4 regions of the Actinomadura sp. 9N215 genome follow, and region 4 is predicted to be linked to each of the others. Evidence: predicted binding sites of a transcription regulator. Region 4 holds the regulator's gene; each other region holds the start of a gene.

Region 1 (3,971 bases), on a different contig from region 4:
GCGGCGCCCGTCCAGCAGGCCCGCCGCCGCCAGCACGAACGCGCCCGTGCAGATCGACGCGACCCGCGCGCCCCGCCCGATCGCGGCCGCCAGCGCCGCCGGGACGGGGCCGTCGCCCGGGCGGGTCTCGTCCAGCGTGTGGGACGCGGGCACGATCACCGTGTCCGCCGCGGCGACCGCGTCGAGGCCGTGGGCGACCGTCACGGCGAAGTCGGCGTCGGTCGCGACCCGTCCCGGCTCGACCGCGCACGACACCACCTCGTACAGCGGGGCGCCGCCGGACGAGCGCGCCTGCCCGAACAGCTGGTGGACCAGGCCCAGCTCCAGCGGCAGGACACCGTCGCGGACCAGCACCGCCACCCGGTGCCTCCCGTCGATCACGGCCCGATCCTTGCACATCTCGGCCGACCGGCCACTCGTGGACGGCCCCGCGCCCCGGCAGCATCGGACACGGCACCCGACACCGCACACGATTCCGCACCCGATACGGCACCGGATTCCGCACTGGAAGGGAAGCCTCATGAACGTCCTGTGGGTCTTCGCGCACCCCGAGGGCCGCTCGCTGGGCGGCGCGCTGCGCGACCGCGGCGCCGCCACCCTGGCGGGCCTGGGCCACCGCGTCCGCCACTCCGACCTGTACGCGATGGGCTGGAACCCGGTCGTCGGCCCCGGCGACTTCGGCCACGACCCACTCGACCGCCTCATCGTCGGGGCCGCGTCCGAGCGCGCGTACGCCGCCGGTGACCTGGCCCCCGACATCCGCGCCGAACAGGACAAGATCGCCTGGGCGGACGCGCTGGTCGTGCAGTTCCCGCTGTGGTGGTTCGGGATGCCCGCCATCCTCAAGGGCTGGTTCGACCGCGTCTTCGTGCAGGGGTTCGCGTTCGGCGTCACCGACGGCGGCGGCCGCACGCTGCGCTACGGCGCCGGCGGCCTGTCCGGGCGGCGCGCCCTGGTCGTCACCACCGCCGGCGCCCGCCCCACCGGCCTCGGGCCGCGCGGCGTCCACGGCGACGCCGAGGACGTCCTGTTCCCCCTGCTGCACGGCACCCTGTTCTACACGGGCATGGACGTCCTGCCGCCGCTGGTCGTCGGCGGCGCCGACCGTGCCGCGCCCGCCGACGCCGACGCCGCGGCGACCGCGCTCGACGAGCGGCTGCGGGCCCTGCCCACCGCCGCGCCCATCCCGTACCGGACCGAGCTGGGCGGCGACTACGACGACGACCTCGTCCTGCGGCCCGGCCTGGCCCCGGGCCGCACCGGCCTCACCGTCCACCGCGCCGACCCCGCCCACCGCGCAGGCGCCGCCTGACCCCCGCCCGCCGGCCCCCCGGGGGCGCTCGGGCGGCGGGCAGGGCGGGCGCGTGTGAAGGGTCTCGCGTTCCCGGCGGTGACCCCCGTACCGCCGGGAGCGGGTTCAGAGCAGGGACAGCTGCCGCGGCGGCTCGGGAGGCGGCGCGGCAGCCGCTCCGGCCGGGGCGGGACGGTGCGTCGCGCGGTCGCCGATGCCGTACCGGGCCGCCAGGTCGCGGACCTGCCGTGACAGCTCCTCCTGGTAGTCGCGCGGCGCGTAGGCGCCCGACCCGTACAGGCGCGCGTAGGGGACGATCAGCTCCGGGTGGTGCGCGCGCAGCCACGCCATGAACCATTCGCGGGCGCCGGGACGCAGGTGCAGCGTGATCGCCGACACCCAGGTCGCGCCCGCCGCCGCGATCTGGCGGACGGCGGCGTCCAGCTGCGCGGGGGAGTCCGACAGGCAGGGGATGACCGGGCCCATCAGGACGCCGCAGCCGATGCCCGCCTCGTTCAGCGCCGCGCACACCGCCAGCCGGCGGCGCGGCGGCGGGGTGCCGGGCTCGGCCAGCCGCCACAGGCCGGCGTCGACCGACCCGACCGACACCGCGGCGCTGACCGCCGTGCGCTCGGCCGCCTCCCGCAGGAGCGGCAGGTCCCGCAGGATCAGCGACCCCTTGGTCAGGATCGAGAACGGGTTGGCGGCGTCGCGCAGCGCGGCGAGGATCCCCGGCATCAGCCGGTAGCGGCCCTCGGCGCGCTGGTAGCAGTCGACGTTGGCGCCCATCGCGATGTGCTCGCCCCGCCACCGCGGCGCGGCCAGCTCCGCCCGGACCCGCTCGGCCGCGTTCACCTTCACCACGATCCGCGAGTCGAAGTCCGCGCCCGCGTTCAGGTCGAGATATTCGTGAGATTTCCTGGCATAGCAGTAAACGCATGCGTGGGAGCAGCCCCGGTAGGGGTTGATCGTCCAGCGGAACGGCATCCGGGACGCGGCGGGGAGCTTGTTCACGACCGTCCTGGCGTGGACCTCGTAGAAGGTCATGCCGCGGAACTCCGGGGTGTCGAACGTGCGCGTCACCGCCCGCCGCTCGATCAGCGGCGGCTCCGGGCCCGGGTCGCCGTCCAGCCGCAGATGGTCCCAGCGCACACCCGGCCCCCATTTCGAACGTCTGAGCGATGAACCTCCGGCCAGTATGGAACGTATGTTCGAAGATCGCAACGCGGGGGCGGGGCGAAACGGGACGGTCGGGCATCACACGGGCATTCGCGTTCCGTACGCAGCATCGCAACGGGTGCGTAACAATGGGCCGCTATGGCATCGCGATCGAGGATCCGGACGGCGGCGGCGGCCCTGCTGGCGGCGGGCGCGCTGGCCGGCTGCGGCATCCCCGCGCTCGGCGGCGAGGGCGGGGACGACGGCGGCGGGCCCGTCCCCACCGGCGCCAAGGCCGAGTGCCCGCGCGTCGACCCGCCCGGCGGCGACGACCGGACGCGGCAGCTGCGCGGCATGTGGATCGCCACCGTCGCCGGCATCGACTGGCCCAAGGACACCGCCGACCCCGCCGCCGAGCAGCGCACGCAGTTCACCCGGCTCCTCGACACCGCCGCCGCGATGAACATGAACGCGGTGTTCGTGCAGATCCGCCCCAACTCCGACGCGTTCTACCCCTCCCCGTACGAGCCGTGGTCGCAGTGGATCACCGGCACGCAGGGCAGGGACCCCGGCTACGACGTCCTCGCCTTCATGATCAAGGAGGCGCACGCCCGGAACCTGGAGTTCCACGCCTGGTTCAACCCCTACCGCGTGTCCCGCCAGGACGACCTGAAGAAGCTGTCGCCCAAGAGCCCCGCCCGCCAGCACCCCGACTGGGTCCGCAAGTACGGGACCGGCCTGTGGTACGACCCGGGCCTCCCGCAGGTCCGCGACCTCGCCACCCGCGCCGTCATGGACGTCGTCGGCAAGTACGACATCGACGCCGTCCACTTCGACGACTACTTCTACCCCTACCCCGAGGGCGGCGAGTTCCCCGACCAGGCCACCTACAAGGCCCACGGCCGCGGCATGGACAAGGGCGACTGGCGCCGCAAGAACGTCGACACGCTCGTCGAGTCCCTGTCCGGCAGGATCCACGACGCCAAGCCGTGGGTGCGGTTCGGCATCAGCCCGTTCGGCGTGTGGCGCAACAAGAGCACCGACCCCGAAGGGTCGGCCACCCGCGCCCTGCAGAGCTACGACGACATCTACGCCGACACCCGCACCTGGATCAGGAAGGGCTGGGTCGACTACGTCACCCCCCAGCTGTACTGGCCGATCGGCGACCCCCGCGCCGACTACGCCGAACTCGCCCGCTGGTGGGCCGACCAGGTCAAGGGCACCGACGTGCAGCTCACCATCGGGCAGGGCGCCTACCGCGTCGGCAAGGACGCCGCCTGGAAGGACCCCGCCGAGCTGTCGAAGCACCTCACCCTCAACGCCAGGCACCCGAAGATCCGCGGCGACGTGTTCTTCAGCGCCTCCGACGTCGCCGCCGACCGCCGCGGGTTCGCCGCCCGCCTGCGCGAGGACCACTACGCCCGCCCCGCCGTCCCGCCCGTCCCCGCCGGGCGCGGCGGGAAGGCGCCGCCGCCCGTCCAGGACACCGCCGCCACGCCCGCCCCCGGCGGCGACGGCGCCA
Region 2 (3,971 bases), on a different contig from region 4:
TCGGCGTCCTTGGCGGACCAGCCGAGGTTGATCAGGCCCAGCTGGACCTGCTCGCGCCACGGCTCGGCGCGGGCGGGCGCGCGGACGTCGGCGCCGCCGTCCCCGACCGGGCCGCCGAGGCGGTCCTTCAGTTCCAGGACGATGCGCTGCGCGCCCTTCTTCCCGATGCCGGGCACCTGGGTGAGCGTGGTCACGTCCTCGGTGGCCATCGCGCGGCGCAGCGCGTTCGGGGTGTGCACGGCGAGCATCGCCAGCGCGAGCCGCGGCCCGACTCCGCTGGCGGTCTGGAGCAGCTCGAAGACGGCGCGCTCGTCGTCGTCGGCGAACCCGAACAGGGTGAGGGAGTCCTCCCGGACGACCAGCGACGTCGGCACCTTCGCGTGGTCGCCGACCCGAAGACCGGCGAGCGTGGTGGGCGTGCACTGCACCGAAAGTCCGACGCCGTGCACGTCGATCACCGCCCCGTCGGGCCCGGCGGCGGCCACCCGGCCGCTGACGAAGGCGATCATTCGCTGGTTCCTCCTCTAGTCCTGGCGGTGCCGGTCTGGGCGGCGTTGGTCTGGACGGCGTTGGTCTGGGCGGCGCTGTTCCTGGCGGCGAGGCGTTGCCGCTCGGCCCGCGCGGCCTCCTCGATCCGCGACCGCTGGGCGTGCGCGAGGCGCCGCTGGGCTCCGCCGCGCCAGACGTGGCAGATGGCGAGCGCGAGGGCGTCCGCGGCGTCCGCCGGCTTGGGCGGCGCGTCCAGGGACAGCAGCCGGGTCACCATCCTGGTCACCTGCGCCTTGTCGGCGCGGCCGTTCCCGGTGACGGCGGCCTTGGCCTCGCTCGGGGTGTGCAGCGCGACGGGCAGGCCGCGGCGGGCCGCCACCAGGAGCGCGACCCCGGCGGCCTGCGCGGTGCCCATCACGGTGCGGACGTTGTGCTGGGAGAACACGCGCTCGACGGCGACGGCGTCCGGGCGCAGCTCGTCCATGAGCGCCTCGATGCCCGTCTCGATGCCCAGCAGGCGCTGGGCGATGTCGTCGTCGGGGTCGGTCCGCACGACGGACACGTGCACCAGGTGGAGCCGCTTGCCCGGGACGCCTTCGACGACCCCCACCCCGCACCGGGTGAGCCCGGGGTCCACCCCCATCACCCGCACGGCCACTCCTTCGATCATCTGTTCGGCCGATCACGCTATCAAGTCAGCATGGCACCGTTCACGTGCGTCGGGGCGTGTCCCAGAAGCCGAGTGTCCTTGGAAGTAAGGCTTGCGCCGGGACTTAGAAGAAGTCGAGGGTGAACGGGGCGGCGGCGAACGCGGCGGACAGCGCGTCCGCGTTCCCGCCCTCCAGCAGCCCGGTGCGGCGCAGCGTCGCGACCGGGACGCCGGCGTACAGCGCCGCGAGGCCCCGCGCGCCGACCCGGACGGCGTCCGCGTCGCCTCCCCGCGGCGCGGGCGAGCGCTCCAGCCGTCCCTCGCCGTCCTTGATCTCCAGCCGCCAGTGCCCGGAGTTCGCGGGCAGCTGCGCGTCGTCGACGAGGAGGTGGGCCGCGGCGGAGACGCCGGACGGGTAGCCGCGCGCCTCGATCGCGGCGGGCGCGTCCACCAGCCGCAGCATCCACTGGCTGCGGCGGACCGTCTCCCACTCCCGCTCGCGGAGCAGCCACAGCGCCGGGTCGTACGGCGCGACGCACGCGCGGACGGTCTTCGCGGTCGTCGAGCCCGAGCCGACGATGCCCCACAGCGCCCGCAGCGTCGGCTCCGAGGACGCCACGAGCCGGGTCACCTCCATCCCGGCGTTGCCGTCCGCCCACCGGTAGGAGAGGAAACCGTCCTCGGCCAGGTAGCAGTACTCGTCGCGGTTCCCGAGCGTCCGCCGCCACCAGGCCTCGGGCACCCCGACGGGGCCGCAGTCCAGGGACGCCTCGTGGACCCGCCCGACGACGGCGGCCGCCTCGGCGGCGTCGTCCGGGCCCGCCCTGCGGACGGGGACCCGCTCGGCCGCGACCCGGCGCAGCGCCTCGGTGTGGATCTCGACGTGGTGCTGCGCGCCCGCGTGCTCCCAGCCCACCGACCGGTAGAGGGCCGTGGTGGCCGGGTACAGCAGCGCCAGCGGGTGCCCGAACCCCACGCAGCGCTCCAGGAGGTCGGTCATCAGCCGCCGGCCGAGGCCCCGGCCGCGCTCCTCCGGCGCGACGGTGATCCCGCTCACGCCCGCCATGGACACGGCCCGCCCGTGCCACCACTGGGTCATGTCGTACAGGGCGCCGGTGGCGACGATCTCGCCGCCGTCGAAGGCGGCGAACACCCGCCCGGCCTCCACCGACGGCAGTACCGACACGGCGCGCCGTTCCCACGCGTCGTCCGGCGTGGGCCCGAAGGCGCGGGACAGGATGTCGCGGACGGCGGGCGCCTCCGCCGGACGCAGGGCACGAATCTCCATGATCCAGACCGTATGCCACCCTGCCGACGGCGGCCGGCTAGTCCAGGGTGGCGAGCACCTCGTCCGGGACGTCGAAGTTGGCGTAGACGTCCTGGACGTCGTCGGAGTCCTCAAGGGCGTCGAGGAGGCGGAAGACCTTCTTGGCGTTGTCCTCGTCGAGGGGGACGGTGACGCTCGGCAGGAACTTGCTCTCCGCCGACTCGTAGTCGATCCCGGCGTCCACCAGGGCGGTGCGGACCGCGACCAGGTCGCCGGCCTCGCTGACGACCTCGAAGTTCTCCTCGTCGAGCTCGTTGACCTCTTCGGCGCCGGCGTCCAGGACGGCCATCATCACGTCGTCCTCGCTGGTGCCCGACTTGGGGACGATCACGACGCCCTTGCGGGTGAACATGTACGAGACCGAGCCCGGGTCGGCGAGCGAGCCGCCGTTGCGGGTGAGCGCGACGCGGACCTCGGAGGCGGCCCGGTTGCGGTTGTCGGTCAGGCACTCGATCAGGATGGCGACGCCGCCGGGCGCGTAGCCCTCGTAGGTGATGTTCTGCCAGTCGGCGCCGCCGGCCTCTTCACCGGCGCCGCGCTTGCGGGCGCGCTCGATGTTGTCGTTGGGGACGGAGTTCTTCTTCGCCTTGTAGATGGCGTCGTAGAGGGTCGGGTTGGCGTCGGGATCGCCGCCGCCGGTCCGGGCCGCCACCTCGATGTTCTTGATGAGCTTGGCGAAGAGCTTGCCCCGTTTGGCGTCGAGGGCCGCCTTCTTGTGCTTGGTGGTCGCCCATTTGGAATGGCCGGACATTCTGTCACTCCTCCGCTGTCGTCCGGCGCACCAGATCGGCGAAGTAGTGGTGCACGCGGAAATCGCCTGTCAACTCCGGGTGGAACGCGGTCGCCATGAGGCGCCCCTGGCGGACGGCGACGATCCTACCGGCGTTCGGGCCCCCCTCCGGCACGGGCGCCGTGCGTCCGAGCACCTCCACGGCGTCCCCGACGGACTCCACCCAGGGGGCGCGGATGAAGACGGCGTGGTACGGGACGTCCCCCATTCCGGTCAGGACGACGTCGGACTCGAACGAGTCGACCTGGCGTCCGAAGGCGTTGCGGCGCACGGTCATGTCGATCCCGCCCGCGGTCTCCTGGCCCGCGACGCCGTCCCGGATCCGGTCCGCCAGCATGATCATCCCGGCGCAGGAGCCGTAGACGGGCAGGCCGGCCTCGATCCGCTTGCGCAGCGGTTCGAGCAGGTCGAACGAGCGCGCCAGCCGCCACATCGTGGTGGACTCCCCGCCGGGCAGGACGAGGCCGTCCACCTGGTCCAGCTCCTCGGGGCGCCGCACGTCGAGGGTGCGCGCCCCTGCCGCCTCCAGCGCGCGCGCGTGCTCGCGCACGTCGCCTTGCAGGGCGAGGACACCGATCGTCGGCACAGCAGTCACAGAGAGCCTTCCGGGGGGTCGACCAAAACTTGGACGTCCCGTACAACGCCGCGCGACCTGGCGCGTCTTCCCGGCGGCGGGGCCGCGGGGGCGGGCGCGGGGGCGCGGCGGGCGCGGGACG
Region 3 (3,971 bases), on a different contig from region 4:
CGGGAACGACACGTCCACGTCGCGCAGGTTGTTCTGCTGGGCGCCCTTGACGGAGACCTCGCGCCCCCGCGTCCGCGGGCGGCGGATCTCCGGGACGGCGATCTCGCGGCGCCCGGCCAGGTACGCGCCGGTCAGCGAGCGCTCGGACCTCTTCAGGTCGTCGAGCGTGCCGGACACGACGATCTCGCCGCCGTGCTCCCCGGCGCGGGGGCCGATGTCGACGATCCAGTCGGCGGCCTCGATGGTGTCCTCGTCGTGCTCGACGACGATCAGCGTGTTGCCCATGTCGCGGAGCCGGAGCAGCGTCTCCAGCAGCCGGTGGTTGTCGCGCTGGTGCAGGCCGATGGACGGCTCGTCCAGCACGTACAGGACGCCGACCAGCCCGGACCCGATCTGCGTCGCCAGCCGGATCCGCTGCGCCTCGCCGCCCGCCAGCGTCGCGGACGCCCGGTCGAGGGTGAGGTAGTCGAGGCCGACGTCCAGCAGGAACCCGAGCCGCGCGTTGATCTCCTTGAGGACGCGTTCGGCGATGTGCGTCTCGCGCTCGTTCAGCTCCATCGCGAGCAGGAACTTCGCGGCCTCGCCGATCGGCATCGAGGCGACCTCGGCGATCGACATCCCGCCCATGGTGACGGCGAGCACGACCGGCTTGAGGCGGGCGCCCTCGCACGTCGGGCACGGGATCTCCCGCATGTAGCCTTCGAGCTTCTCGCGGCTGGAGTCGCTCTCGGACTCGGCGTGCCGCCGGTGGATGTACGGGATCACGCCCTCGTAGGCCGTGTAGTACGACCTCGTCCGGCCGTAGCGGTTCTTGTAGCGGACGTGGACCTGGGTCTCGTGCCCGTTCAGGATCGCCTTGCGCGCCTTGGCGGGCAGCCGGTCCCACGGCGTGTTGAGGTCGAAGCCCATCGCGTCGCCGAGCGCGGACAGCAGCCGCAGGAAGTAGTCGCTGACGTGCCCGTTCGACCACGGCTGGATCGCGCCCTCGCCGAGGGTGAGCTCCACGTCCGGGATGATGAGCTCGGGGTCGACCTCCATGCGCGTGCCGAGTCCGGTGCAGTCGGGGCAGGCGCCGTAGGGCGAGTTGAACGAGAACGACCGCGGCTCCAGCTCCTCGAACGACAGGTCGTCGTAGGGGCAGTAGAGGTGCTCGGAGTACATCCGGGTGCGGTGCTCATCGTCTTCGGGCAGGTCGACGAAGTCGAGGACGATCGTGCCGCCCGCGAGGCCCAGCGCGGTCTCCACCGAGTCGGCGAGCCGCTGCCGGGCGGAGTCCTTCACGGAGAGCCGGTCGACCACGACGGAGATGTCGTGTTTCTCTTGCTTCTTCAGCTTGGGGGGCTCGTCGAGCCGGGCCATCTGGCCGTCGACCAGGGCACGCGAGTAGCCCTTCGACTGCAGCTCCCGGAACAGCTCCAGGTATTCGCCCTTGCGCCCGCGGATCACGGGCGCGAGCACCTGGAACCGCGTCCCGGGCTCAAGTTCCAGCACCCGGTCGACGATCTGCTGCGGCGCCTGCCTGCTGATCGGACGGCCGCAGTCGGGACAGTGCGGGTGCCCGATCCGCGCGTAGAGCAGCCGCAGGTAGTCGTACACCTCGGTGATCGTGCCGACCGTCGACCGCGGGTTCTTGCTGGTCGACTTCTGGTCGATCGACACCGCCGGGGACAGGCCCTCGATGAAGTCGACGTCGGGCTTGTCCATCTGCCCGAGGAACTGGCGGGCGTAGGCCGACAGCGACTCCACGTACCGGCGCTGGCCCTCCGCGAAGATCGTGTCGAACGCCAGGCTCGACTTCCCGGAACCCGACAGACCGGTGAACACGATCAGGGAGTCCCGCGGGAGGTCGAGCGAGACGTCCTTCAGGTTGTGCTCGCGTGCTCCACGCACGATGAGTCGGTCATGCACGGCGTTCTTCCGGTTCCTGTTCTGGGGCGCGGCGATGGGGAGAGACACGTCGGTCTCAAGGCTAGCCAGGGGGTACGACAGAATCCCCCGAGGCCATAACAGCAGCGGCCGCCGCGGCATTTCACGGTGCTCCCCGCACGTCCGGGCGGCACTACCGCACCGTACACGTGTTCGAACACCCCCCGCCACCAGAACCCCGGGTGTGAGCTATTCGTCGTCGAGGGCGTAGGCGAGGTAGCGGTCGGCGGAGCGGCGGACGGCCTCCTTCCCGTCGGTGTAGACGATCTTCTTCCACCAGGCGCCGTAGACGCGGTCGAAGTCGTAGGGCTCCAGCAGGCGCAGGGCCCGGCGGACGGTGCGGGGCCGCTCCGGGATGTAGTTCGGATACGAGTACATGAAGCTCACCCAGTCGCGGTCGTTGACGACCTGGAGGATGTCGCCGGAGAACACCGCGCGGGCGTCGCGCCAGTGCAGGACCTGGCCGCCGTCGAAGTGCACGCCCGCGTTGACGAGGGTGAGGCCGTCGGCCAGTTCGTGGGTGTCGCCCGACCAGTGGACGACGGCGTCGTCGGGGCGGGCGACCCAGCGGCGGTCGGCCTCGTGGATGTAGACGGGCGCGTCGAACGCGTGCGCCCACTCGATCATGCTGCCGTAGAAGTGCGGGTGGCTGACCGCGATGGCCGAGACGCCGCCCAGCTCGTTGACCTGGCGGATCAGGTCGTCGTCGATATAGGTGATCGAGTCCCAGAGGACGTTGCCGGACGGCGCGCGCACCAGCAGGGCCCGCTGGCCGATGGCGGTGGACGGCTCGCAGCCGATCCCGACGACGCCCTGGCCTTCTTCGGCGACCTTGCCGCGGTGGTCGGTGCGCAGCTCGTCCAGGGTCGTCCAGCGCTGGCCGTCCCAGCCGACGTACTGGCGCTCGTCCTCGCAGATCGGGCAGTCGGGGCGGGGCCCGGAATACTGGACGCCGCAGGTCAGGCAGATCGGAAGCTCCATGATCGCCATTGTGTGGCACGGGGGCAGGCGCGTGCGACAGGATGGAGGCCCCTTTTCTGGGTTAGGGAGGGTTCATGGCTTGGCGCGAGGTCATCGACGAGCTGGGTCCGGGCGTGGAGCGGATCATCGGGACGCTGTCGAAGCTCGGCGACCAGGATCTGCGCGGCCCGTCGGCGCTGCCCGGGTGGAGCCGCGGCCATGTCGCCACCCACATCGCCCGCAACGCCGACTCGCTGTGGAACCTCCTGGAATCGGCGCGGACGGGCGTGGAGATCCCGCAGTACCCGAGCATGGACGCCCGCAACGCCGACCTGGACGCGGGCGCCGGACGGGGCCGCGACGAGCTCATCGAGGACGTCCGCGCGACGGCGGAGCGGTTCGCCGCGCAGGCGGCGACGATGCCCGACGACGCGTGGAACGTGCCGGTGAAGGCGATGATGGGCTGGCCCCATCCGGCCTGGTACGCGCTGTACCGGCGCTGGCACGAGGTGGAGGCGCACCACGTGGACCTCGCCGCCGGGTACGGGCCCGCCGACTGGCCGGAGCCCTACGTCCGGTGGGCGCTCGGCAGCACGCTGACCGACATCGCCGCGCTGCCGGACAAGCGGCGCGGCGAGCTCGCCGGGCACCGGATCACCGCGACGGACTCCGGCGAGTCCGCCGACCTCGGCTGGGCGCCGGGCGGGCCTGAGGCGTCCGGGTCGGGGCGGGCGCTGCTCGGCTGGCTGAGCGGCCGCTCCGACGGCGCGGGCGTGAGCCTCCGTCCGGACGGCCCGCTGCCTGCGCCGCCGCCGTGGCCGCACGAGCCGTCCGGTTTCTGACCCTCAGCCGGTATCGGTGGCCCGCTAGGCGCTCAGCCGGTATCGGTGGCCCGCCGGGCGCTCAGTCGGTGTCGTGGCCCGCCAGGCGGTGCAGGGCGTCCACGGAGCGGACGACGATCGAGCTCCGGGCCACGGTGAGCCCGCCGCGGACCGGCTCCGCGGCCAGGATCTGCGCGACCTTCCGGCGGCCCATGCCCGCCCAGCGGCCGAGGTCCTGCTGCGAGACGGGGACACGGACCTGGA
Region 4 (3,971 bases):
GTCGTCCACCGACAGGATGAAACACGCGCTGACCTGCTGCGGGGACTTCGTGCCCACGTTGAACCAGACGGGCGAGTTGAAGCTGAAGAGCTGGTGGACCAGCGCGTACTTCAGCTCGTGGTCGAAGATCTCGGCGTCCTGCTCGGTGGCGAAGTAGCCCTGCTTGAGGCCCGTGTCCGCGTACATGCGGACGACGCGGTCGACCAGCTGCTTCAGGCTCCACTCGCGCTGCGGCGTGCCGACCGCGCCGCGGAAGTACTTGGACGTGACGATGTTGACGGCGTTCAGCGACCAGAAGTCGGGGAACTCGACGCCGCGCTGCTCGAAGTTCACCGAGCCGTCGCGCCAGTTGGTCATGACGACGTCACGACGTTCCCAGCGCAGCTCATCGTACGGATGCACGCCGGGCGTGGTGAAAATGCGCTCGATCTTCAGCCCCTTGCGGCTCCCCTTGCCGCGCCGTGCCGCCGAGCCGCTCACCGTCTCCGTCATGACCTTCCCCCTCTCGGGCCCACCCGCCGGGGCCCTGTTCAGGAACAACCCTGCCGCCGCGTGGGGCATGCCCCGCGCGGAGACGCTCTTACCTGTGCTGATGTGTTTTCGGAACCCGCCTTACCGAGGCGGTCCCGGCTCCCCCGAGAAACCGGCCTTGCGCAGTGTTTCGATCTCCTTGGCGAAGTCGTCCAGCGACTCGAAGCCCCGGTAGACCGAGGCGAATCGCAGATAGGCGACCTCGTCGAGCTCGCCGAGCGGCCCCAGGATCGCGAGGCCGATCTCGTGCGAGGGGATTTCCGCGGAGCCGGAGGATCTGATCTCCTCTTCGACCCGCTGCCCCAGCTTCGCGAGCGCGTCCTCGTCGACCGGGCGGCCCTGGCAGGCCCTGCGCACACCGGCGATGATCTTTTCGCGCGAGAACGGCTCGGTGACCCCGCTGCGCTTGGCCACCATGACGAGCACATTCTCCTGCGTCGTGAATCGCCGGCCGCATTCGGCGCACGAGCGGCGACGCCGAATGGCGCCCCCGTCGTCGGTCGAACGGCTGTCGATCACTTTGGTGTCAGGGTTGCGACAGAACGGGCAGTGCACGTTGGATCCCTCCCCTGACGATAACGCTTCACACCGCTGAACGATTCCATATATAGGTGAAGTACATCGGTGTGACTACTAGATGTTGTGGTCCAACGGTACGACTCGCCGCAGGCGTACGCAACCTGAACCGGCGCCTCATGGATCACATCCGCCGCGTACGACCAGGTCAGGACGATCATCCGCGATTTCGTCCCGGGCGTGTCGTCACACGGAGCCCCGCATTGAACACAGAGCGTCAGATCGCCCCTCCAGACAGCGGGCATACCGCCCACAACCCCGACGCGGTCGGCGTTTCCGAGGGCCGCGCGCAACCGTCCACGACGCTCGTGCCGGGCGGCGGGTCAGCGGGCGGGGAGGCGGATCTCTTGGCCCGGCTGGACGGTCGGATCGCCGCCGAGCCCGTTGAGATCGATAATGCGCTGGACGACGACGCGGGGATCGGCTCCCGGGTCGGCGTCGGCGGCCAGGTTCCAGAGGGTGTCGCCGGGTTCGACGACCACCGTTCTGGACGGCCCGGACGGGTCGGTGCGAGTCTCGCGGCCCCCGGCCGAGGCGCCGGGCCCCACGCTCAGCCACAGACCCACGAGCGTGACGGTCGCCGCGAACAGGACCAGGACGGCGCGTCCGCGGCGGGTCAGGCGGATCGGGGCACGGTCACTCTGGGGTGAACCCGGCATCTCTCCCCTCCTCGTCGTCGAATGCATTTTCGATCGAACGCCTGTACGATGTTCTACCAGGAGGCGCCGACAAAAAGCGAGCACCACTTCGAACAATTGTTTGATCATTGCGCTCCGACGCGATAGGTTCCATGACAAGGAGTGACCGATCGAGGCGCCGGGAGGCGACAAGCGATGAGCAAGGTCCGGGAGCTGCCAGACGGCCCCATGGACGAGTCGGGGCTGACGCAGCGGCAGCGCATGGTCCTGGAGGTGATCCGCGACTCGGTCCAGCGCCGTGGGTACCCGCCCTCGATGCGCGAGATCGGCGAGGCCGTGGGCCTGACCAGTACGTCCAGCGTGTCGCACCAGCTCCGGGCGCTGCAGCGCAAGGGTTTCCTGCGCCGCGACCCCAACCGGCCGCGCGCGGTCGAGGTGCGGGTGCCGGGCGCCACGCCGGTGCGGACGGACGACGAGGCCTACGAGGCGGCCGGGGGGCAGCCCTCGTCGGCGCAGCCCACGCCCGCCTACGTGCCGCTCGTCGGACGGATCGCCGCAGGTGGGCCGATCCTGGCCGAGGAGGCCGTGGAGGACGTGTTCACCCTGCCGAAGCAACTCGTCGGCGAGGGCACGCACTTCCTGCTGAAGGTCACCGGCGACTCGATGATCGACGCGGCGATCGCGGACGGTGACTGGGTCGTCGTCCGGCAGCAGCCGGTGGCCGAGCAGGGCGACATCGTGGCCGCCATGATCGACGGCGAGGCGACGGTGAAGACGTTCAAGCGCCGGGAGGACGGCCACATCTGGCTGCTCCCGCAGAACCCCGCCTACGAGCCGATCCCCGGCGACGAGGCGACGGTTCTCGGACGCGTCGTCGCGGTCCTCCGCAAGATGTGACCCGCGCGCGGCCCCGCGAACCCGGGGCCGCGCGACCGGGCCGGTCGTGGTCTCGTCCCTCAGGCCCGGTGGGTCCCCCCGGCCAGACGGACGGGTGTCGTCAACGCTTCGGGATTCGTCAGCGCTTCGGGACGATGTTGACGATCTTGGGCGCCCGGACGATGATCTTGGCGATCTCGGCGCCGCCCAGCGCGTCCTGGATCTTGGTGGACGCCAGCGCCAGCCGCTCCAGGTCGGCCTCGGCGATGCCCGGCGCGACTTCCAGCCGGTCGCGGACCTTCCCGGCGACCTGGACGACGCACGTCACCGACTCCTCCACCAGCAGGGCGGGGTCGGCGGACGGCCAGCCCGCGCGGATGACCGGGGCGGTGCGCCCCAGCAGCTCCCACACCTCGTCGGCCGTGTAGGGCGCGAACAGCGACAGCATGATCGCCATGGCCTCGGCCGCCTCGCGGACGGCGGGATCGGCGGCGCCGGGCCCGGAGTCGACCGCCTTGCGGGTCGCGGTCACCAGCTCCATGATCCGCGCGATCGCCACGTTGAACCGCTGCGTCTCGACCAGGGTCGTGGCCTCGTGGATCGTCCGGGCGGTGACGCGGCGCAGGGCCGGGTCGCCGGACGCGACGTCCACGCCCGGCGGGGACGCGACCTCGGTGGCGATGCGGTGCACGCGGGACAGGAACTTCGACATGCCGTGCGGGGACACGTCCGCCCAGTCGATGTCGTCCTCCGGCGGCCCGGAGAACAGGATCGCCAGCCGGACGACGTCCACCCCGAACTCGGCGATCTGCGCGCCCAGGTCGACGCCGTTGCCCAGCGACTTCGACATCGCCTTGCCCTGGTTGATGACCTGGCCCTGGTTCAGCAGCCGCCGGAACGGCTCGGTGAACTCGACCATGCCCATGTCGTACAGCACCTTGGTGAAGAACCGGCTGTACAGCAGGTGCAGGATGGCGTGCTCGACGCCGCCCGTGTACTGGTCGACCGGCATCCACCGGCGGACCTGGTCGACGTCGAACGGGCCGCCCTCGTAGCCGGGCGAGCAGTAACGGAAGAAGTACCAGGACGAGTCGACGAACGTGTCCATGGTGTCGGTGTCGCGCCTGGCGGGGCCGCCGCACTTGGGGCATTCGACGTTCACCCAGTGGGCCGCGGCTGCCAGCGGCGACGTGCCCTTCGGGGCCAGGTCGGAGCCACGCAGCCCCTCGGGCAGCGTCACCGGCAGCTGGTCGTCGGGGACGGGCACCTCGCCGCACGCCTCGCAGTGGACGATCGGGATCGGGCAGCCCCAGAACCGCTGCCGGGACACCAGCCAGTCGCGCAGCCGGA

The links. The regulator LexA, encoded in region 4, represses DNA repair genes until DNA is damaged. The targets are predictions, from matches to a motif close to TCGAACANNTGTTCGA.
Region 1: ACH34T_RS11715 (Rv2578c family radical SAM protein) is a predicted target of LexA. The motif match lies at 2,491-2,506, and genes of this name have one in related genera.
Region 2: ruvC (crossover junction endodeoxyribonuclease RuvC) is a predicted target of LexA. The motif match lies at 1,152-1,167, and genes of this name have one in related genera.
Region 3: uvrA (excinuclease ABC subunit UvrA) is a predicted target of LexA. The motif match lies at 2,068-2,083, and genes of this name have one in related genera.

Annotation. Positions count from the first base shown of each region.
Region 1 covers NZ_JBIRBA010000005.1:326,168-330,138, forward strand. Annotated here, with positions in the region: gene ACH34T_RS11705 (GlxA family transcriptional regulator) at 1-360, opposite strand, end outside; gene ACH34T_RS11710 (NAD(P)H-dependent oxidoreductase) at 521-1,312, shown strand; gene ACH34T_RS11715 (Rv2578c family radical SAM protein) at 1,418-2,443, opposite strand; gene ACH34T_RS11720 (family 10 glycosylhydrolase) at 2,609-3,971, shown strand, end outside.
Region 2 covers NZ_JBIRBA010000039.1:5,058-9,028, forward strand. Annotated here, with positions in the region: gene ruvA (Holliday junction branch migration protein RuvA) at 1-509, opposite strand, end outside; gene ruvC (crossover junction endodeoxyribonuclease RuvC) at 506-1,141, opposite strand; gene eis (enhanced intracellular survival protein Eis) at 1,263-2,426, opposite strand; gene ACH34T_RS40365 (YebC/PmpR family DNA-binding transcriptional regulator) at 2,464-3,216, opposite strand; gene pdxT (pyridoxal 5'-phosphate synthase glutaminase subunit PdxT) at 3,221-3,850, opposite strand.
Region 3 covers NZ_JBIRBA010000002.1:337,156-341,126, reverse strand. Annotated here, with positions in the region: gene uvrA (excinuclease ABC subunit UvrA) at 1-1,908, opposite strand, end outside; gene ACH34T_RS04280 (MBL fold metallo-hydrolase) at 2,116-2,907, opposite strand; gene ACH34T_RS04275 (maleylpyruvate isomerase family mycothiol-dependent enzyme) at 2,982-3,728, shown strand; gene ACH34T_RS04270 (Crp/Fnr family transcriptional regulator) at 3,790-3,971, opposite strand, start outside.
Region 4 covers NZ_JBIRBA010000022.1:138,457-142,427, forward strand. Annotated here, with positions in the region: gene ACH34T_RS31295 (vitamin B12-dependent ribonucleotide reductase) at 1-492, opposite strand, end outside; gene nrdR (transcriptional regulator NrdR) at 613-1,086, opposite strand; gene ACH34T_RS31305 (LysM peptidoglycan-binding domain-containing protein) at 1,431-1,766, opposite strand; gene lexA (transcriptional repressor LexA) at 1,941-2,642, shown strand; gene leuS (leucine--tRNA ligase) at 2,761-3,971, opposite strand, start outside.